2 regions of the Pseudomonas glycinis genome follow, and region 2 is predicted to be linked to the other one. Evidence: predicted binding sites of a transcription regulator. Region 2 holds the regulator's gene; the other holds the start of a gene.
What was found. Region 2 encodes sigma-54, which starts transcription at its own class of promoters, with help from an activator protein. Its sites were predicted from a motif close to ANTGGCATNNANNTTGCTNT; they were not measured.
Positions count from the first base shown of each region.

Region 1: ACYSTU_RS25105 (flagellar basal body rod protein FlgF) is a predicted target of sigma-54. The motif match lies at 7,134-7,153, and genes of this name have one in related genera.

Region 1 is NZ_JBTYHF010000012.1:99,344-110,699, reverse strand. Features, by position in the region: gene ACYSTU_RS25135 (flagellar hook-associated protein 3) at 1-232, opposite strand, end outside; gene flgK (flagellar hook-associated protein FlgK) at 246-2,291, opposite strand; gene flgJ (flagellar assembly peptidoglycan hydrolase FlgJ) at 2,317-3,633, opposite strand; gene ACYSTU_RS25120 (flagellar basal body P-ring protein FlgI) at 3,645-4,733, opposite strand; gene flgH (flagellar basal body L-ring protein FlgH) at 4,761-5,456, opposite strand; gene flgG (flagellar basal-body rod protein FlgG) at 5,508-6,293, opposite strand; gene ACYSTU_RS25105 (flagellar basal body rod protein FlgF) at 6,339-7,079, opposite strand; gene ACYSTU_RS25100 (sigma-54-dependent transcriptional regulator) at 7,424-8,986, opposite strand; gene phhA (phenylalanine 4-monooxygenase) at 9,379-10,170, shown strand; gene ACYSTU_RS25090 (4a-hydroxytetrahydrobiopterin dehydratase) at 10,286-10,642, shown strand; gene ACYSTU_RS25085 (amino acid aminotransferase) at 10,642-11,356, shown strand, end outside.
Region 2 is NZ_JBTYHF010000011.1:51,279-62,634, forward strand. Features, by position in the region: gene hisG (ATP phosphoribosyltransferase) at 1-25, opposite strand, end outside; gene murA (UDP-N-acetylglucosamine 1-carboxyvinyltransferase) at 154-1,419, opposite strand; gene ACYSTU_RS23930 (BolA family protein) at 1,442-1,681, opposite strand; gene ACYSTU_RS23935 (STAS domain-containing protein) at 1,797-2,102, opposite strand; gene ACYSTU_RS23940 (MlaC/ttg2D family ABC transporter substrate-binding protein) at 2,099-2,752, opposite strand; gene mlaD (outer membrane lipid asymmetry maintenance protein MlaD) at 2,764-3,231, opposite strand; gene mlaE (lipid asymmetry maintenance ABC transporter permease subunit MlaE) at 3,231-4,028, opposite strand; gene ACYSTU_RS23955 (ATP-binding cassette domain-containing protein) at 4,028-4,837, opposite strand; gene ACYSTU_RS23960 (KpsF/GutQ family sugar-phosphate isomerase) at 5,110-6,084, shown strand; gene ACYSTU_RS23965 (KdsC family phosphatase) at 6,084-6,608, shown strand; gene lptC (LPS export ABC transporter periplasmic protein LptC) at 6,617-7,189, shown strand; gene lptA (lipopolysaccharide transport periplasmic protein LptA) at 7,176-7,721, shown strand; gene lptB (LPS export ABC transporter ATP-binding protein) at 7,721-8,446, shown strand; gene ACYSTU_RS23985 (RNA polymerase factor sigma-54) at 8,613-10,103, shown strand; gene hpf (ribosome hibernation-promoting factor, HPF/YfiA family) at 10,177-10,485, shown strand; gene ptsN (PTS IIA-like nitrogen regulatory protein PtsN) at 10,498-10,962, shown strand; gene rapZ (RNase adapter RapZ) at 10,965-11,356, shown strand, end outside.

The sequences.
Region 1 (11,356 bases), on a different contig from region 2:
ACTCCTGCACGGTCAACGCACTTTTGGTGGTGTTGACGTTGGTCTTGTACTGATCGAGCATCGCTGCCTGCTGGCCCAATTGCAGCAAGCGCCCGGCACCGATCGGATCATCGGCGGCGGTGTTGATGCGTTGCAGGCTGCTCGCCTCGCTCGCGGTGGCGACAGCCTTGTTGAAGTTACGCTGATAATCCGAAGCTTGCGTTCCGTAATACTGGGCGGTGGAAATGCGCATGAATTACGACTCCTTAAAGGCTGTTGATCAGCGTGGCGAAAGTTTCCTGCGCAGCTTTGATGATCTGCGAAGACGCTGTGTAGTACTGCTGGTACTTGACCAGGTTGCCGGTTTCTTCGTCCAGGTTGACCCCGGAAAGCGAATCGCGGGCACCCTTGGCGTTCTCCAGAATCGCCGTGGTTGCGGCGCTGTCGGACTTGCCTTGGGCGGTCTTGGTACCGACGTTGGTCACCAGGGTGTTATAGGCGTCAGTCAGGCTGATGCCCTTGCTCGCCGAACCAGTGTCCACGGTCTGTTTGGTTTGCAATGCGACCAGTGCCTGGGCGTTGCGGTTGTCCGAAGACGCCGCGCCGGTCAGGTTCATGGTGAAGGTCTCGCCGGTTTTCGGCGTGCCGCCCACGGTGGTCTGCACGGTGAAGGTCTTCTGCACGTTCGGCGTGACCGTAGTGTCCATCACCGGGTTGCCGCTGGCGTCGACGATGCCGACCTTCAGATTCAGCGTGTTCGACTGGCCGGGCACGATGGTACCGGTGCCAATGGTCGCGCCCTTGGCGTCGACCAGGTTGTACGATTGGCTGCCGCCGCTGGCTGCGCCGAACACCAGTTTGACCGGCGTCGAATTCTTCAACGCTGCCTGCATGTCAGCCTGGGCGGTCGGGTTGTAGATGTCGATCTTGTCGCTGAGCGTCGGCTGGGTGTAAGTGCCCAGACCGTTGGCGCTGGCGACGCCGGTCAGCGGACCGGCCGCAGCGACTTTCTTCGGATCGGTCAGGACCGTCTGAATGCTCGCCGCCGCGTTGCGGGTCGGCGTGATTTTGAACGAGTCACCCGCGCTCAGCGCGCCGCCATTCAAGGCCAGGGTGAAACCGTCGATCACTGGCGGCGGATTGGTCGTAGTGCTGAATGCGCCCAGATCGGTGCCGTCGGAACGCTTGACGGTGTAATCGGTGGCGCTGGTGAAGGTCACCTGATAGTCGCTGGTGGTCAGCTTGCCGGTGTCCTTGATGGTCACATCGAGGTTGCCCGAACCGGCGCTGTTGCCATCCTTCGCAATGCTGCGCTGACTGATCAGGGCGGCACTATTGATGTTGTTGAAAATCGCCGCGCCGAAGTCACCGTTCTTGTCGATGCCCTGGGCTTGCTGGCTGTTGATCTGATCGGCAATCACCAGAGCGACGCGACCGAGCTCGTTGAGCGACGGGTCGAGGACTTCCTTGCGATAGGTCAGCAGACCGCCGATTTCGCCACCGCTGATCACCGAAGTGATGTCGATGGTGCTCGAACCGCGATCCATCTGGATCGACATGCGCGACGGGTCGGTCTTGCTCGCGACCATGCTCAGGCTGTTGGTGGTGTTGCCGATGACCAGCGGCTGGCCGCTGCCGACATAAATGTCGAAGCTGGTGCCGCGTTCGACGACCTGGGCACCGGTCAGTTCGGAGAGCTGACGCACGGCTTCGTTACGGCTGTCGAGCAGGTCGTTCGGCGCTCCGCCACTGGTGGAGATTTCGCCGATCTTCTGGTTGAGATTGGCGATCGCCGTGGCGAGTTTGTTCACCTGGGCGGTCATGTCGCCGAGGCTGCCGTTGATCGTGGTGTTCTGATCGTTGAGCTGCTTGGCCAGGGTATTGAAACGGCTGGTCAGCGCCTGCGCACCGGTCAGCACCGACTGACGCGAAGTGTCATCGGTGGCCGACGTCGATACGCCCTGCATCGAGGTGAAGAATTTCTGCAGCACACCGGTCAGGCCGGTGTTGGTGTCCGAGAGCATGGCGTCCAGCGGCGTCGCCTGCTTGAGAAACGCGGCCGACTCGCTGTCCAGCGAAGTCGCGGTGTGCAGCTGCGATTCCAGGTACGAGTTGTACACCCGGCGCACGTCAGCCAGGGTCGTGCCCGTGCCGATGAAAACGCTGCCGTACTGCTGCGAGGACTTGGTGCCCTGCACGGTTTGCTGACGTGAATAACCGGCGGTGTCGACGTTGGCAATGTTGTTGCCTGTCGTAGCCAGAGAGGACTGGCTGGCCGACAGTCCCGACATCCCGATATTGAGCAAACTCATGGTTCAGACCTTATTACCTGGTGCCTTATAAAGGCGTGGTGGAGACACCCGCCGCAGCGTAGTTTTCAAAACTGTTCATCTGCTTGGCAATTTGCGAAATCTTCGTCGCGTAGTTCGGGTCAGTGGCGTAACCGGCCTTCTGCAACTCGCGTACAAACTGTTCTGGGTTATCGGCCGACTTCAGCACTTCTTGATAGCGATTGTTGCTCTGCAGCAACGTCACCAGATCGTGGAAGCTGTCCTTGTACGAGGCGTAGGAACGGAACTCGGCCGTCTCCTTGACCATCGCGCCATTGCGGAACTCGCTGGTGATCGCGCGGGCCGAATCGCCCTTCCAGTTGCTGCTCGCCTTGATGCCGAACAGGTTGTGGCTGCTGCTGCCGTCCTGGGCGCGCATGACCGATTTGCCCCAACCGGTTTCCAGTGCCGCTTGCGCCACCAGATAACGCGGATCGACGCCGATGCGGTCGGCAGCTTCCTTGGCCATCGGCAGCATGGTGTTGACGAATTCGTCGGCGGAACTGAAGGCCTTTTTCGCCGGTGCCAGCGGAATCTGCGCCATGGCGCGGCCGTAGACCTGCATCTGGCCGCCAGCGGCTTTCTGCTCTTCGGCACGGGCCAGCCAGTCGCCGTTGTACAACGCACCGGAGCCTGTGACGGCGTTAGTCGCAGCCCGTTGCGGCAAGGCGTTGGTCGCTGCGGCCGCAGTGCTGGCAGTGGCCACGCTCGGCGCCGACGGCACCAGACCAGCGAGCAAGCGGTCGGCCAGTTTCGGCGGCAATGCCAGACGCCGCTGGTTGATCAGCGCCATGTCGTTGCGATGGGAAATATCGGTGTTGTTCGGCGCATGCACCGAGCGCGATGCCCACAACGGACGCTCGCCGTTGACGCGGGACAGCGGACCGGTGGCGACGGTGCCAGCGGCAATCGGCGTCGGCACGGCGGCGGCCTTGGCCAGCGCTTCCTGCTGCTTGGCGGCGGACGCAGCCGCAGCCTCGCCCGGCGCCATCGGCTTGTTCTTCGACATCTGGCGGATCAGCACGTCGGCCAGGCCAATACCACCGCCCTCGCGGGACATGGAAACCGCCAGTTGCTGGTCGTACATTTCCTGATACTGCTTGGCCGCCGGCGTGTTCAGCGGGTTGTCCTGACCAAGCGCTTCGGTGGCCGAGCGCATCGACTTGAGCATTTCGCCGAGGAACAGCGACTCGAATTCCTGCGCAACCTTGCGCATGTTCTCGTCGCTGTTCTTGTCGCCGACCTTGAGCTGGTTCAGACGATTGAGGTCGGAGTAGGAACCCGAATCGCTGCTGCTGACCAGACCGCTTTTGCGCATATCCATGGGGGCCGGCCTCAGATCACGATCAGGTCGGCTTGCAATGCGCCGGCCTGCTTCAGAGCTTCGAGAATTGCCATCAGGTCACCTGGTGCCGCGCCGACCTGGTTCACCGCACGGACGATCTCGTCGAGGGTGGTGCCCGGGCCGAACTTGAACATCGGTTTGGCTTCCTGTTCGGCATTCACCCGCGAGCGCGGTACGACGGCGGTCTGGCCGTTGGACAGCGGGCCAGGCTGGCTGACGATCGGGTCTTCGGTGATGGTCACGGTCAGGCTGCCGTGGGTCACGGCGGCTGGCGACACTTTCACGTTCTGGCCGATGACGATGGTGCCGGTACGCGAGTTGATGATGACTTTGGCGACGGCCTGGCCCGGATCGACTTCAAGGTTTTCCAGGATCGACAGGTAGTCGACACGCTGGCTCGGATCGAGCGGTGCAGTCACACGGATCGAACCGCCATCAATGGCTTGTGCGACGCCAGGGCCGAGCATGTCGTTGATCTTGTCGACGATGCGCTTGGCGGTGGTGAAGTCGGAGCGGTTGAGGTTCAGCGTCAGACTGTTGCCCTGGTTGAAACCGCTCGGCACCGAACGCTCAACCGAGGCACCGCCAGGGATGCGCCCGGCCGACGGAACGTTGACGGTAATCTTCGAACCGTCACGGCCTTCAGCGTCGAAACCGCCAACCACGAGGTTGCCCTGAGCGATTGCATAGACGTTGCCGTCGATACCCTTGAGTGGCGTCAGCAACAAAGTGCCGCCGCGCAGGCTCTTGGAGTTACCGATCGACGAAACGGTGATGTCGACCTGCTGACCCGGTTTGGCAAACGCTGGCAGATCAGCACTCACCGACACCGCCGCGACGTTCTTCAACTGCACGTTGCCCGATCCCGGCGGCACCTTGATGCCGAACTGCGAGAGCATGTTGTTGAAAGTCTGCAGGGTGAACGGGGTCTGCGTCGTCTGGTCGCCGGTACCGTTAAGCCCGACCACCAGGCCGTAACCGATCAACTGGTTGGAGCGCACGCCGGAAATGCTGGCGATGTCTTTCAGCCGCTCGGCATGTGCAGTGAAGGCAACCGGCAACAACAACGCGGCCAGCATGAGGCTTTTCAGATTCAACGTAGCCACCTAGAAAGGGAACAGCGGGCTGAGGAAGAAGCGGTCGAACCAGCCTGGCTGACTCGTGTCGGCAAACGCGCCGGTACCCGAATAGGTGATGCGCGCATCGGCGACACGGGTCGACGACACAGTGTTGTCGGTCGCGATGTCATCGGCGCGGACCATGCCGGCGATGCGCACCAGCTCGTCACCGGTATTGAGCGTCAGCCACTTCTCGCCACGCACGGCAATGATGCCGTTGGGCAGCACGTCGGCCACGGTCACGGTGATCGAGCCGGTCAGGCTGTTGCTCTGCCCGGACTTGGCGTCGCCCTTGGTCGAACGGTCGGCGCTGTAGCCGGCGTTGAGGCTCAGGTCACCGCCACCAATCGGGTTGTTGGTGGTCAGGCTGGAGCCGAACAACGAGGTCAGGCCGATCGAGTTATCGCTGTTCTTGTCCATCTGCGAGTTGGCGTTCTTGCTTGCCTGCGTGCGCTCGTTCAGGGTGATGGTGATGATGTCACCGACCCGGAACGCCTTGCGGTCGCTGTACAGGTTCTGCTCGAAGCCGGCCTGATAGATCGAGCCGTTGTTGGCCGCCGCCGGCAACGGTGTGCGCGGCAACACCGGGGCGTAGTAAGGGTCATTGGGCTTGGGCGTCGGGGCGACGCAGCCCGCGAGCGAGACGACCCCACTCAATGCCAGAACAGATACAAAGCGCTTCATGACCCTACCTCACGGTGTTGCTGGCGACCTCAGGCCGCCCCAAAGACTGGATTACAGATTCTGCGTTACGAACGAGAGCATCTGGTCGGCGGTGGAGATCACCTTGGAGTTCATCTCGTAGGCGCGTTGAGTGGTGATCATGTTGACCATCTCTTCAACGGTGCTGACGTTCGAGGTTTCCAGGGTGTTCTGCAGCGTGGTACCGAAACCGTTCAGGCCCGGGGTGCCGACCTGCGGCGCGCCGGAAGCCGCGGTTTCCAGGAACAGGTTGTTGCCCACGGCTTGCAGGCCGGCCGGGTTGATGAAGTCAGCGGTCTGCAGGTTGCCGATCACTTGCGAGGCCGGATTGCCGGCGATGGTGATCGACACGGTGCCGTCACGGCCGACAGTGAAGGTCTGCGCATCGTTAGGAATGATGATCGCCGGCTCCAGCGCGAAACCGCTGGCGTTGACGATCTGGCCATTGGAGTCGAGGTGGAAAGTACCGTCACGGGTGTAGGACGTGGTGCCGTCCGGCTGCAGGATCTGGAAGAAACCGCGACCGTCGATGGCCATGTCCAGCGGCTGCTCAGTGGTTTGCAGGCTGCCAGCGGTGAAGTTTTTCTGGGTGCCGACAATGCGCACACCGGTACCCACTTGCAGACCCGACGGCAGTTCGCTGTCCTGGGTCGACTGGGCGCCTGGCTGACGCTTGATCTGATAGAGCAGGTCCTGGAACTCGGCACGGTCACGTTTGAAACCCGTGGTCGAAACGTTCGCCAGGTTGTTGGAAATGGTGGTCAGGTTGGTGTCCTGGGCGGACAGACCGGTTTTGGCAACCCATAGAGCCGGAAGCATTCGATTCTCCTCGTGCGCCTGTTTTACGGCGCGACGTTCTGATAATTAGCTGATCTGCAAGACCCGAGCCATGGCCTGGTCGTCGTCTTTGGCGGTGTTCATCATCTTGACGTGCAACTCGAACTGCTTGGCCAGCGCCAGCACCGAAGTCATTTCTTCCACGGCATTGACGTTGCTCGACTCGAGGAAACCCGAGACCAGTTTGACGTTGGCGTCGGCTTGCGCCGGCTGGCCGTCCTTGGTGTAAATCGAACCGTCGAGGCCTTTGTTCATGTTCTTGATGTCCGGATTGACCAGCTTGATCCGGTCGACTTCGGCCATGACGCGCGGACCTTCGCCCATTGCGCGAATGCTGATGGTGCCGTCTTCACCGACTTCGACCTGCTGCTCGGGCGGCACGGCGATCGGGCCGCCATTACCGATCACCGGCATGCCGTTGCCGGCGCGCAATACGCCGAGGGCGTCGATGTTGAGGCTGCCGGTGCGCACGTAGCTTTCACCACCGCTGGGGTTTTGCACGGCGATGAAACCGTTGCCGGATACCGCGACGTCGAGTTCACGCCCGGTCTGCACCAGCGAGCCCGGCGTGAAGTCGGTGGCGGGACGTTCGCTCATGGCAAACGCGCGCGCCGGAAAGCTGTCACCGAACACCGGCATCGAACGCGCCTGCTCGAGGTCGCGCTGGAAGCCGTTGGTGGAGATGTTCGCCAGGTTGTTGGCATGCGCCCGCTGCGCCAGTGCGTTCTGGCTGGCGCCGGTCATTGCCACATAAAGGTACTTGTCCACTGTGTTTCCTCTGCATGCCGGACGTTTGCCGCCCACCGCTGTACTGCTCAGCCATAAGCAATTTGCAGACCAACTTTTTATTGGCGGGCGAAGGCCCGGCAAACAGGGGACTTGAGGGGATCGGAGGGGGAATCTGAAATGGGTCGAAGACGAAAAACCGGCGGTGTCATGCCGGTTAGTGGCAATCCTGAGTTCGGCGGGGGATGGCGATCCTGTGGCGAGGGGATTTATCCCCGTTCGGCTGCGCAGCAGTCGCCAAGCCTGCAAATGAGGTCGCTGGGAAGGAAAAGCGGGGCGGCTTCGCCGCCCATCGGGGATAAATCCCCTCGCCACAAAGGCTCTATTTAGCTTTCGGAGGTTTTGCCAACCTCATACTCACGCAACTTGTTGGCAATCGTCGTGTGCGAAACACCCAGCCGCTTGCCCAACTGCCGACTGCTCGGATGCTCGGAATACAAGCGTTCCAGCACCGCTTTCTCGAAACGCCCGACGATCTCGTCGAGATTTCCGTCGAGGGAAAAATCGCCAAGCGGCTGACGCACGCCGTAATCCGGCAGGCGAATATGTTCGGCCTTGACCGTGCCGCCGTCGCACAGGGAAACCGCCTGGAACAGTACGTTCTCCAGCTGCCGCACGTTGCCCGGCCAGTGGTAATGGCTGAGACGATCCATCGCCGCCGGGGCCAGCTTCGGCAGCGGACAGCCGATCTGCCGACTGGCCTGGTCGAGAAAGTGCTCAACCAGCGGCGTCAGACCGTCGAGGCATTCGCGCAGCGGCGGGATGTGCAGCGACAGTACGTTCAAGCGGTGATAGAGATCCTGGCGAAACTCGCCGCGCGCGCACAATTCGGACAAGTCCACCTGCGTCGCGCAGATCACCCGCACGTCCAGATAGACCTCTTCATCACTGCCGACGCGACGGAAGCAACCATCCTGAAGAAAGCGCAGCAATTTGACCTGCAAGCGCGGGCTCATCTCGCCGACGCCATCGAGAAACAGCGTGCCGCCAGCGGTCAACTCCAGCAGGCCAAGCTTGCCCTCAGCGCGAGCGCCTTCGAAAGCGCCGGGGCCGTAGCCGAACAGTTCGGTCTCGGCCATCGACTCCGGCAGTCCGGCGCAGTTGAGCGCCATCAACGGTGACTGTCCACGCGGGCTGGCGAGGTGACAGGCGCGCGCGAGCAGTTCCTTGCCGGTGCCGGTTTCGCCTTCTATTAATAGCGGCGCATCCAGCGGCGCCATGCGTCGCGCTTCGCGGACCACAGCGGCCATGACTTTCGAGCTCTGGAAAATACTGTCGAAACCGCGCAGCTCTTGCTTGCGCACATTGTAGATGCGCTCGCCGACCCGATCGGCGCGGTGCAGAGTCAATACGGCGCCGGCCATGGCCTCGCTGTCATCGTGCTCCGATTGCAGCGGCGCGATGTCGGCGAGAAAGATGTCGCCCTTGACCTTGACGCGCATGCCGTTGATCCGCGATTTGTTGGCGCGCACCAGTTCGGGCAGGTCGAAATCCTCGGCGTAGCGCGACAGCGGAATCCCCGGCACCTCATCGACGCGCACGCCGAGCAACTGCGCCGCCGCGCGGTTGGCCGCAACGATCGAGCCGCCCATGTCGATCGACAGCACCGGAAACTCCAGCGCGCCAAGCAGTGCGTTCAATTCCATGTGCCGGCGTTCACTGGGCATCAGCCCGACGCGCTTGACCCCGAACACCCCGCCGATCGCCTCGAACTTGGGGCGCAACGCCTGGAACTGGATGTTGATCAGGTTCGGGCAGTGCAGGTAGATCGCATTGCCATGCTCACCGCCAACTTCACCGCGGGCAACGTTGATCCCGTACGCCACCAGCAGATTGAGAATGTCGCGCAGGATGCCGATGCGGTTCTGGCAGTGGACTTTGATGCGCATAGAAAAAGGCCCGACAGGTTTGAGAGGTAAACACATGTCCTTGTGGGAGCGAGCCTGCTCGCGAAGGCGCCAGCACATCCAGTATCGATGTGTCATACAGACCGCTTTCGCGAGCAGGCTCGCTCCCACAGGGTTTGGTGGCGCGCCCGAGGCAGAGTTTCTGTCGAGGCACGCAGATAGTTGTCAAGATTATGTGACAGCCCCTGCCCTTTTCAAACCCGCCAATCACCGTAATTGCTGATTATCCGACAATGCGTAACGATAACTTTACGAAACTCGACGAAATTTCCTACGCATGCGCGGCTCAACGTGCTGCGCAGCTTCGCGCTCTGGGGTATTCCTTTAGCCATCGCTGGACATAACAAAAACGAATTTCCTAGCAGGAGAGCAGCATGAAGCAGACGCAATACGTGGCTCGCGAGCCCGATGCGCAAGGTTTTATCGACTACCCCGCCGAAGAACACGCGGTGTGGAACACGCTGATCACTCGCCAGTTGAAGGTGATCGAAGGTCGCGCGTGCCAGGAATACCTGGACGGTATCGAAAAACTCGGTCTGCCCCACGACCGCATCCCGCAACTGGCCGAGATCAACAAAGTGCTCGGCGAGACCACCGGCTGGCAGGTTGCCCGGGTGCCAGCGCTGATTCCCTTCCAGACGTTTTTCGAGTTGCTTGCCAGCAAGCAATTCCCCGTCGCCACCTTCATTCGTACCCGCGAAGAACTCGACTACCTGCAAGAGCCGGACATCTTTCACGAGATCTTTGGTCATTGCCCGTTGCTGACCAACCCGTACTTCGCTGAATTCACCCACACCTACGGCAAGCTCGGCCTGCAAGCGACCAAGGAAGAGCGCGTGTATCTGGCGCGGCTGTACTGGATGACCATCGAATTCGGTCTGGTCGACACCCCGCAGGGCAAGCGCATCTACGGTGGCGGGATTCTGTCCTCGCCGAAAGAAACCGTTTACTGCCTGTCGGACGAGCCCGAGCATCAGCTCTTCGATCCGCTGGAAGCCATGCGCACGCCGTATCGCATCGACATCCTGCAACCGCTGTACTTCGTCCTGCCCAATCTCAAGCGCCTGTTCGATGTGGCCCATGAAGACATCATGGCCATGGTTCGCCAAGGCATGCAGCTGGGCTTGCACGCGCCGAAATTTCCGCCGAAACCCAAAGCCGCCTGAACCGCGACTTTTGCTGACAATTGCGTCTGTCCGTCGCCGCCACTTTGCTTTAGCGTGACGGCATTGGCGGCACACGCGCTTTAATAAAAAACACACTCGTTTTCAGGAATCCACCATGTCGACTTTGAACCAAGCCCACTGCGAAGCCTGCCGCGCCGATGCGCCACAAGTCAGCGATGAAGAACTGCCGATCCTGATCAAGCAGATCCCTGACTGGAACATCGAAGTACGCGACGGCATCATGCAGCTGGAAAAAGTTTTCCTGTTCAAGAACTTCAAACACGCGCTGGCGTTCACCAACGCCGTCGGCGAGATCTCCGAGGCCGAAGGTCACCACCCGGGCCTGCTGACCGAGTGGGGCAAAGTCACCGTGACCTGGTGGAGCCATTCGATCAAAGGCCTGCACCGCAACGACTTCATCATGGCTGCGCGCACTGACGAAGTGGCCAAGACCGCAGAAGGACGCAAGTAATGCACTTCGACGCCATCGGCCGGGTCCCCGGCGACCCGATTCTCGGTTTGATGGAGGCCTATGCGCAGGATGCCAATCCGCGCAAGTTCGACCTTGGCGTTGGCGTCTACAAGGATGCCCAGGGCCGGACGCCGATTCCCGAAGCGGTGAAAATCGCCGAGGCGCGACTGGTCGAAAGCCAGGACACCAAGACCTACATCGGTGGCCACGGCAATCCGCTGTTCGGCAAGGTCATCAATGAGCTGGTACTCGGTGCCGACTCGCAACTGATCACCGAACAACGCGCCGGCGCCACCCAGACCCCGGGCGGTACCGGTGCCTTGCGGCTGGCGGCAGACTTCATTGCGCAATGCCTGCCGGGTAAAGGCGTGTGGTTGAGCAACCCGACCTGGCCGATCCACGAAACCATTTTCGCCGCCGCCAAGGTCAAGGTCAGCCACTACCCGTACGTCGGCAGTGACAACCGCCTCGACGTCGAAGCGATGCTCGCCGTGCTCAGGGAAGTGCCAAAGGGCGACGTGGTGTTGCTGCATGCGTGCTGCCACAACCCGACCGGTTTCGACCTGAGCCATGACGACTGGAAGCGCGTGCTTGAAGTGGTGCGCAGCCGCGATCTGCTGCCGCTGATCGACTTCGCTTATCAGGGTTTTGGCGATGGCCTGGAGCAGGACGCCTGGTCGACCCGGTTGTTCGCGGCGCAAGTGCCGGAGCTGC
Region 2 (11,356 bases):
CCTTGGACAGTGCAATGGTCAACATGGGAAACGTCAGTCCTTATCAAGGTACTCATGCCCGGTCGCAATCGGCGCCGGACACACATCGAGGGTGCGTACACCCTCGACTCGAAACGAATTCAGTGGACACGTCCCTGTGTCCCGATGCAGCGATCAGCCCGGAACGCGACGGATCTTGGCACCCAGCATTTGCAGTTTTTCTTCGATGCACTCGTAACCACGGTCGATGTGGTAGATGCGGTCGATCAGCGTGTCGCCTTCGGCAACCAGCGCGGAAATTACCAGACTGGCCGATGCACGCAGGTCGGTGGCCATGACTGGCGCGCCCTTGAGTTTCTCGATACCGGTGACGATCGCGGTGTTGCCTTCAACCTGGATGTGCGCGCCCATGCGGTGCAGTTCGTACACGTGCATGAAACGGTTTTCGAAGATCGTCTCGATCACCGCACCAGTGCCTTCGGCAATGGCGTTAAGCGAGATGAACTGGGCCTGCATGTCGGTCGGGAACGCCGGGTACGGCGCAGTGCGCACGTTGACCGCTTTCGGGCGCTTGCCGTGCATGTTCAGCTCGATCCAGTCTTCACCGCAGGTGATTTCCGCACCGGCCTCACGCAGCTTTTCCAGTACCGCTTCGAGGATGGTCGGATCGGTGTCCTTGACCTTGACGCGGCCACCGGTCACGGCAGCAGCGACCAGATAGGTGCCGGTTTCGATACGGTCAGGCATGACTTTGTAGAAAGCCGAACCCAGACGCTCGACGCCATCGATGGTGATGGTGTCGGTGCCAGCACCGGAAACCTTGGCGCCCATGGCGTTGAGGAAGTTCGCCAGGTCGACTACTTCAGGTTCGCGCGCGGCGTTCTGCAACACGCTGCGGCCTTTGGCCAGTGCAGCGGCCATCATGATGTTCTCGGTACCGGTCACGCTGACGGTGTCGAAGAAGAAGTGCGCGCCGCGCAGGCCGCCTTCAGGCGCCTTGGCCTTGATGTAGCCGCCTTCGACGTCGATGACCGCGCCCATGGCTTCCAGACCGCGAATGTGCAGGTCGACCGGACGCGAACCGATGGCGCAACCACCAGGCAGTGCGACTTCGGCTTCACCGAAACGCGCGACCATAGGACCCAGTACCAGAATCGACGCACGCATGGTTTTCACCAGTTCGTACGGCGCGATCAGGGTCTTGATGGTGCGCGGGTCGATTTCGACGCTGAGCTTCTCGTCGATCACCGGCTCGATGCCCATGCGCCCGAACAGCTCGATCATGGTGGTGATGTCGTGCAGGTGCGGCAGGTTGCCAACGGTGACCGGGCCATCGCACAGCAAGGTCGCAGCCAGAATCGGCAGGGCGGAGTTCTTCGCGCCGGAAATGCGGATCTCGCCATCAAGACGAGCGCCACCGGTAATAATCAATTTATCCATTAGTATCTCGACGCCCTAGGGCTCAGGTGCGCTCGGCCCAGGCCGCGCGGCTGAAAAATTTCATAGTGACCGCATGGATGCTGCCATCGGTGATCCATGGGTTCAAATGGGCATAGACCTGCTGCTGACGCTTCACCGGGCTCAACGCCGCCAGTTCATCGCTGATCACGTTCAGCTGGAAATTGCAGCCTTCGCCTTCAACTTCTACCAGCGTTCCTGGCAGCTTTCCTTCAAGGAAGCTCTTCACTTCTACGGCCTGCATGCTCAACCTCAATCGGCGCCCTGTGCGCACGGGTCGGACATCATACAAAAAAGCCCCGCGCCTGCGAACCCCGCAACGCAGGACTCTGACGGGGGGCTTCTTTATAGATGATGGTTCAGGGTTGCGCCAACAACTCGGTCAGTTCACTGACCTGAGCGATTTCGCGCATGTCGTCAGGCATCGCGCGAATGCTGACGGCCTTGCCGGCCGCTTGCGCATCACGCATGAAGCACAGCAGCAACGACAGGCCGACGCTGCTGGACTTCTGCACTGCCGAACAATCGATGACCAGCGCCGACGCCTTGCTCGATTTGATCAGCGCCTGCCCTTCCTTGCGCAGGTCCGGCCCGGTGCGGTAATCCAGCACGCCACTGAGCACCAGTTCGTCGACATCACTCATGCGAACTGCCGCCTCACTCATTGCGGTGGCTTCCCGGCGGCTTTGTCGGTTTCTTCCTTTGCCTTGGCGACTTCACCGGCCCAGCCATCGATGGTCTTGTCCAGATCATTGCCATTGCGCTGCATGGCGTCGGCAAACTGGTCACGGAACAGCTTGCCAATGTTGATGCCATTGATGATCACGTTGCGCAGTTTCCACTCGCCGCTGATCTTCTCAAGCGTGTACTGCACCGGATAGATCGCGCCATTGCTGCCCTTGACGGTCATGTTGACGCTGGTGCGCTCGCCCGATTCGTCTTTGGCCGGGTCAACCGTGATGCCCTGGTTGTTGTATTCCAGCAGCGCGTTGCCATAGAACTGGAACAGACCGCGCTTGAAGTTTTCCTGAAAGCGCTGCATCTGCTCAGGCGTGGCATTGCGCGAATACTTCACGGTCATGATGCTTTTGGAGATGCCCTCGGCATCCACCACCGGACCGACAATGTTGTTCAGCGCCGCATAGAAATCCTGCGGATCCTGCTTGTACTTCTCTTTGTTCGCCTGCAAATCGGCAAGCATCCGGTTCGTGGTGTCCTGAATCAGGTCATGAGCCGATTGCCCCGGTGCAGCGTTAGCCATCAACGGCAGGGCCGCGAGCAACACCAACAGGCCACGTCGCAAGATAGAGATCATTCAAAAGCTCCTCATTTGGCGTCTTTGCTAACGGTATTGAGCAGGAATTTACCGATCAGGTCTTCCAGTACCAGTGACGACTGCGTGTCGTGGATGGTTCCACCGTCTTTCAACTGGGTGTCTTCACCGCCGACGCTGATACCGATGTATTTCTCGCCCAGCAGACCCGCGGTCAGGATAGACGCTGTGGAATCGACCGGCAGGTTGTCGACCTTTTTATCCACTTGCAGCGTGACCCGACCGGTGAAGCTGTCGCGATCCAGATCGATAGCGGTGACCTTGCCGATGGTCACACCGGCCATGGTCACTTTGGCTCTGACCGTCAGACCGGCGATATTGTCGAAATACGCATACAACTTGTAAGTGTCGGTGGACGAAGTCGGAGACAGGCCGCTGACGCGCAAGGCGAGCAGCAGCAAAGCCAGGATCCCTGCCAGCAGGAACAGGCCGACACCGATTTCCAGGGTGCGGTTTTGCATCAGAAATCTCCAAACATCAAAGCGGTCAGAATAAAGTCCAGGCCGAGCACTGCCAGCGAGGCAAACACCACGGTCTTGGTGGTGGCACGACTGATCCCCTCGGAAGTGGGCTCACAGTCATAGCCTTGGAATACGGCGATCCAGGTCACCACAAAGGCGAAAACGACACTTTTGATCACGCCATTGAGCACGTCACTGGTGAAGTTCACGCTGTTCTGCATGTTCGCCCAGTACGAGCCTTCATAAACGCCCAGCCAGTCGACTGCCACCCACGAACCGCCCCAGATGCCGACGACGCTGAAGATCATCGCCAGCACCGGCAGGGAAATGAAGCCGGCCCACAGGCGCGGGGCAATGATGTACTTGAGCGGATCGACACCGATCATTTCCAGGCTGGACAACTGCTCGGTGGATTTCATGTTGCCGATCTCGGCGGTCAACGCCGAACCGGCGCGCCCGGCAAACAGCAAGGCGGTGACCACCGGCCCCAGTTCACGCAGCAGCGTCAGGGCGACCATCTGCCCCACCGCCTGCTCTGAACCATAGCTGGAAAGAATGCTGAAGCCCTGCAACGCCAGGACCATGCCGATGAAAATACCGGAGACCACGATGATCACCAGCGACATGACGCCGACCGAATGCAGCTGCTTGACCAGCAGGCCGAAACCACCGCTGATACCGCCACGGCCCAGCAGGGCGTGAAACAGGAACAGGGTCGCTCGACCAAACACCGCGACCGCGTCGATCGCCGATTCGCCGAACCGACGCACGCGTTCCATCAATGAAATTCTGCGCATCAACGCTTCCCCAGAAGATCTGCGCGGTAATCCGTCGCTGGAAAGTGATACGGCACCGGGCCATCGGGATCACCGGTCATGAACTGGCGGATACGCGGATCATCGGAATTCATCAGCTCATCCGGTGTGCCTTGGCCCAGCACCTGACCATCGCCCACTACATAGATGTAGTCGGCAATGCTCGCGGTTTCCGCCAGATCGTGCGAAACCACGATGCTGGTGATGCCCAGAGCATCGTTGAGCAGGCGGATCAGGCGCACCAACACGCCCATGGCGATCGGGTCCTGGCCCACGAAGGGCTCGTCGTACATGAGAATCTGCGGATCGAGGGCAATCGCCCGGGCCAGCGCCACGCGGCGCTTCATGCCGCCGGACAGTTCGTCCGGCATCAGCTCGATGGCGCCACGCAGCCCCACCGCCTGCAATTTCAGCAGGACGATGTCGCGGATCATGTCTTCCGGCAGTTGAGTGTGCACCCGCAGCGGAAAGGCCACGTTCTCGAACACATCGAGGTCGGTAAACAGCGCACCGCTCTGAAACAGCACGCCCATGTGCTTGCGCGCATCGAACAGATCGCTGCGCGACAGCGTCGGCAGGTTCTGCCCGTTGACCCAGACTTCGCCGCCGGACGGCCGCAACTGCGCGCCCATCAGGCGCAGCAGCGTGGTCTTGCCGCAGCCGGAAGGCCCCATGATGCCGGTGACCTTGCCGCGCGGGATGCGGATATCGACGTTATTGAAAATGCTCCGCGCACCGCGCTTGAAGGAGACTCCCTTCAGCTCGACCGCGTAGGCGTTATCGGCACTCATCTAAACTCCTTGCGATGCAGCCTCTCACTGGGATGCCAGACTTTCCTCGGAAACACCTGCATCCCGGGCAGGCCGAACTGGCGGCGAACTATATCACTGCAAAGGCTGAGCGCCCAAGCGAGAACCCGGCCAAGATCGCCGACTGAAGAGGGCCCGAGCGAGTTTCAGAGGGTTTTGGTAACCAGTAATGACAAAGCACGTCGAACTTGCGTGAGGCTTTGCCACATAACCGCTATAATCGCCGCCTTTTCATCGGCCCATACGATTCTGACATGAGCAAAACCCGCGACCTGATTCAATCGGCACAACGCACCATCCGCCTCGAAGTGGAAGCCGTCCAAGGCTTGATGGCCCATATCGACGCCGATTTCGTACGCGCTTGCGAGATGATTCTGGCCAGCAAGGGCCGCGTGGTCGTGGTCGGCATGGGCAAATCCGGGCATATCGGCAACAAGATCGCCGCCACCCTGGCCAGCACCGGCACTCCGGCGTTTTTTGTGCATCCGGCCGAAGCCAGCCACGGCGACATGGGCATGATCACCCGCGACGATGTGATTCTGGCCCTGTCGAACTCCGGCTCGACCAACGAAATCGTAACGCTGCTGCCATTGATCAAACGCCTGGGTATCCAGCTGATCAGCGTCACCGGTAATCCGCAGTCGCCATTGGCGAAGGCTGCCGAGGTCAATCTCAATGTGCATGTCGAGCACGAAGCCTGTCCGTTGAATCTGGCGCCGACCTCTTCTACTACTGCAGCGCTGGTCATGGGCGACGCCCTCGCCGTGGCCTTGCTGGAAGCGCGTGGTTTCACCGCTGAAGATTTTGCCTTCTCGCATCCCGGCGGCGCCCTTGGCCGTCGCCTGCTGCTGAAAGTCGAAAACGTCATGCACGCTGGACAGGAGCTGCCGCAGGTACAACGCGGTACCCTGCTCAAGGACGCGCTGATGGAAATGACCCGCAAGGGGCTGGGCATGACCGCTATTATTGAAGCCGATGGCAAGCTCGCCGGGATCTTCACCGACGGTGATTTGCGCCGCACCCTGGATCGCGCGATCGACATCCGCAGCGCCACCATCGATCAGGTGATGACCGCCCACGGCAAGACCGCCCGGCCCGACATGCTCGCCGCCGAAGCCCTGAAAATCATGGAAGACCATCGAATCAACGCCCTGGTAGTCGTCGACGAGGAGGATCGCCCGATCGGCGCCTTCAACCTCTCCGATCTGCTGCGCGCAGGAGTCATGTAATGAGCAACGATCTGCTGCAACGCGGCAAAGCGATCAAACTGGCAGTCTTCGACGTCGACGGTGTGCTCACCGACGGCCGCCTGTACTTCCTCGAAGACGGCAGCGAGTTCAAGACCTTCAACACCCTCGACGGCCAAGGCATCAAGATGCTGATGAATGCCGGCGTGCAGACGGCGATCATCAGTGGTCGCAAGACCCCGGTGGTCGAGCGCCGCGCGAAGAACCTCGGCATCCCGCACCTGTTTCAGGGGCGGGAAGACAAACTGGTGGTGCTCGACGGCCTGCTCGCGCAACTGGGCCTAAGCTATGAAGAAGTCGCCTATCTCGGTGACGATCTGCCAGACTTGCCGGTGATCCGCCGTGTAGGGCTGGGCATGGCGGTGGCCAACGCTGCCGATTTCGTCCGCGAACACGCCCACGGCGTTACCCGCGCCCGTGGCGGCGAAGGTGCCGCCCGCGAATTCTGCGAATTGATCCTGCGCGCCCAGGGCCGCCTCGAAGCGGCCAACGCCGCGTACCTGTGAGCCTGACCATGTTTAGCAAAAAGTTTCGCAATTTCCTGCTGTTCGGCTGCATCGCGGCGATTTTCGCTGCGGTCGGCTACTGGAACATCAGCCCGGAACGCTTCCTCGACAAGCCACCGGTTTCGGCTGCCGAGAATCCGATCGACTGGTACGCGACCAACACGCATACCATTCAGTACCTGCCGGACGGCAAGGTGCAGTACGAGATGACTTCCGACAAGGCCGAGCACGTCAAGGCTACAGATGTCACCCTGGTGACCAAGCCTGATTTGAACATGTATCGCGGCACCGACTTCCCGTGGCACGTGACCAGTGAGCGCGGCGAAGTGAATTCCGGCGGTACCGAAGTGGAATTGATCGACTCGGTACGCGTACAGCGCACCGACGAGAAACAGCGCGGCACCCTGATCACCAGCACCCGCATGACCGTGTTCCCGCAGCAGGAATATGCGCAGACTGCGCAACCCGTTAGAATCGAGGGCGCTGGCGGCGTATCGACTGGCGTCGGAATGAAAGCGTACCTGAAGGACAGCAGGATACACCTGCAATCGAACGTAAGAGGACAGTATGAGGCTCGTTAAAACCCTCCCTATTTTGCTCAGTCTGGGCGCAGCACTGGGAAGCGCGAGCGCCTGGTCCCTGCCGAACGATCAGCAGCAGCCTATCCGCATTCAGGCCGACGACGCCCAACTGGACGACAAGAATGGCATTGCCACCTATAAAGGTGACGTGATCATTACCCAAGGCTCGATGATCGTTAAAGGCAACACCGTGACCATGACGCGCGCGCCCAATGGCGACATCGATGTGGTGACCTCGGTCGGCAACCTGGCCTATTTCGAGCAGTTGCAGACCCAGGGCGACGCCAACCCGGTCAAGGGCTACGGCGTGACGATTCAATACCACGCCCAGCAGAATCGGGTGGTGCTGATCGACAAGGCCAAGGTTATCGACAAGGACAACAACGTCACCCAGGGCGAAAAAATCGTCTACGACACCGTGAAGAAACTGGCCAGCGCCGGTCGCGCCACGGGCAGCAAGGTCACCGAATCGCGCCCGCGCATCGACATGGTGATCCAGCCGAAGAAGAAAACCGAAGAGAAATCCCAGTAATGGCAACTCTGAAAGCTCAGCACCTGGCCAAGGCCTATAAAAGCCGCCAGGTCGTGCGTGACGTCAGCCTGTCGATCGACAGCGGGCAGATCGTCGGCTTGCTCGGCCCGAACGGCGCAGGCAAGACCACGTGCTTCTACATGATCGTCGGCCTGGTGCAGGCGGATCAGGGCCGTGTGCTGATCGATGATCTGGACGTCAGCCACCAGCCGATGCACGGCCGCGCCAAGGCCGGTATCGGCTATCTGCCGCAAGAAGCGTCGATCTTCCGAAAACTGTCGGTCGCCGACAACATCATGGCGATCCTCGAGACCCGCCCGGAGCTGGACAAGGCCGGTCGGCGCAAGGAGCTGGAAAGCCTGCTGCAGGAATTCCACATCAGCCACATCCGCGACAACCTCGGCATGAGCCTGTCCGGTGGTGAGCGCCGCCGGGTGGAAATCGCTCGCGCCCTGGCCACTGCGCCGAAATTCATCCTGCTCGACGAACCGTTCGCCGGTGTCGACCCGATCTCGGTCGGCGACATCAAGCAGATCATCCACCACCTCAAGGCCAAGGGCATCGGTGTGCTGATCACCGACCACAACGTCCGTGAGACGCTGGATATCTGCGAAACCGCTTACATCGTCAACGACGGTCAACTGATCGCAGAAGGTGATGCCGAGACCATCCTGGCCAACGATCTGGTCAAGGAAGTGTATCTGGGTCACGAGTTCCGCCTGTAAGCGCGACAGCGCTGTATCGATTCAAGGCGCATTTATCCGCTTTAATTGTTACGGCGCTCTAGGCAAACACTTCAGTTTCAGGCATATAATTTGCTTAAGTTTGGCGCTTCGGCGCCCTGTAGTGGATGGCGCAAAGCGCCGGCGAATAAGGTGTTAAGCCCCTGCCATGAAACCATCGCTAGTCTTGAGAATGGGCCAGCAGCTGACGATGACACCGCAGCTGCAACAGGCCATCCGCCTGCTCCAATTGTCGACCCTGGACCTGCAACAGGAGATCCAGGAGGCTCTGGAATCCAATCCGATGCTCGAACGCCAGGAAGAAGGCGACGACTTCGACAATGCCGATCCTCTGGCCGACAACGCCGAACAGAAGCCCGCCGAAATCCAGGAACCCTCCTACCAGGAAACCGCCCCGACGGTGGACAACCTCGAGGATGGCGAGTGGAACGAGCGCATCCCCAACGAACTGCCAGTGGATACCGCCTGGGAAGACGTCTACCAGACCAGCGCCAGCAGCCTGCCGAGCAGCGATGACGATGAGTGGGATTTCACCACCCGCACATCCGCCGGCGAGAGCCTGCAGAGCCATCTGCTTTGGCAACTGAACCTGGCGCCGATGTCCGACACCGATCGCCTGATCGCCGTGACCCTGATCGACTGCATCAACAATCAGGGCTATCTGGACGAAACCCTCGAAGAAATTCTTGAAGCGTTCGATCCTGAACTGGACATCGAGCTCGACGAGATCGAAGCCGTCCTGCATCGCATCCAGCAATTCGAGCCTGCCGGGATCGGCGCCCGCAACCTCAGCGAATGCCTGCTGCTGCAATTGCGTCAGTTGCCCGCGAAGACGCCGTGGCTGACCGAGGCCAAGCGTCTGGTAGCCGATTACATCGACCTGCTCGGCAGTCGCGATTACAGCCAGTTGATGCGCCGGATGAAGCTCAAGGAAGACGAGCTGCGCCAGGTCATCGAACTGGTGCAGAGTCTCAATCCGCGTCCCGGTTCGCAGATCGAGTCGACCGAAGCCGAATATGTCATTCCCGATGTGATCGTGCGCAAGGACAACGAGCGCTGGCTGGTCGAGCTGAACCAGGAATCGGTGCCACGTCTGCGCGTCAATGCCCAGTACGCCGGGTTTGTGAAACGTGCCGACACCAGCGCCGACAACACTTTCATGCGCAACCAGTTGCAGGAAGCCCGCTGGTTCATCAAGAGCCTGCAGAGCCGCAACGAAACCCTGATGAAAGTGGCCACGCAGATCGTCGAACATCAGCGCGGTTTCCTCGAGTACGGCGACGAAGCGATGAAGCCGTTGGTATTGCATGACATCGCCGAAGCGGTCGGCATGCACGAATCGACGATTTCCCGGGTGACCACACAGAAATTCATGCATACCCCGCGCGGTATTTATGAGCTGAAATACTTTTTCTCCAGCCACGTCAGCACCTCCGAAGGCGGCGAATGCTCGTCCACGGCGATCCGCGCGATCATCAAAAAACTGGTCGCCGCGGAAAATCAGAAAAAGCCGTTGAGTGACAGCAAGATCGCTGGTTTACTGGAGGCACAAGGCATTCAGGTGGCTCGCCGCACCGTCGCCAAGTACCGCGAATCCCTCGGAATCGCGCCTTCGAGCGAACGCAAGCGGTTGATGTAAGCCACGTTACAGCGTTCCAGTGGCAGGCTTTTCGGCCTGCCGCTTTATGCTCTGGCAACGAAGGAGAAGCTGTATGCAAGTCAACATCAGTGGACACCAACTGGAAGTGACCCAACCTCTGCGTTCCTACATCGAGGAAAAACTCCAGCGACTGGAGCGACATTTCGACAAGATCACCAACGTGCAGGTCACGATGTGCGTCGAAAAGCTGAAGCAGAAGATCGAAGCCACCTTGCATATCCCCGGCAGCGAAGTGGTCGCCAACGCAGAAGATACCGACATGTACGCTGCGATCGACTCACTCACCGACAAGCTGGATCGCCAACTCAAAAAGCATAAGGAAAAGACCCAGAGCCTCCTCCAGGGCGCGACCGGTCGTTAACACCCCTATCCCATGATCCGACTTGAAACCATCCTGACCCCCGGCCGTTCCCAAGTGAACGCGCCGGGCGGCAGCAAGAAAAAAGCCCTCGAACAGATTGCCAACCTGATCCACCGCGAAGTGCCGGATCTGGCGATGCAGGAAGTCTTCGAGGCGCTGATCGCCCGTGAAAAACTCGGTTCCACCGGTTTTGGCAACGGCATCGCCATTCCCCACTGCCGCCTCAAGGGCTGCACGGCACCAGTCAGTGCCCTGCTGCATCTTGAAGCCCCAATCGATTTCGACGCCATCGACGGCGCTCCGGTGGACCTGCTATTCGTACTGCTTGTCCCGGAAGCCGCAACCGACGCGCATCTGGAGTTGTTGCGCCAGATCGCCAGCATGCTCGACCGCAAGGAAGTTCGTGAAAAACTGCGCAGCGCCGCGAGCAACGAAGCCTTGTACCAGGTTGTACTGGACGAGCAGAACGGGCACTAATCATGCGTTTGATCATTGTCAGTGGCCGTTCGGGCTCGGGTAAAAGTACCGCCCTGAATGTCCTTGAGGACAACGGCTACTACTGCATCGACAATCTGCCGGCCGGTTTGCTGCCGGAACTGGCCGAGCGTGCGCTGATTCACACGGAACTGGCGCAGCCGCTGGTCGCCGTGTCGATCGATGCGCGCAACCTGCCCAGCCATCTGTCACGCTTCCCTGAGTTGCTCGAAGACGTGCGTGCCAAGCATATCAAGTGCGATGTGCTGTACCTGGACGCCGACGAGGAAACCCTGCTCAAGCGTTTTTCCGAGACCCGTCGTCGTCACCCGCTGAGCAACGCCAATCGCTCACTGGCCGAGGCGATTCACGACGAAACCGCCCTGCTTGGTCCGAT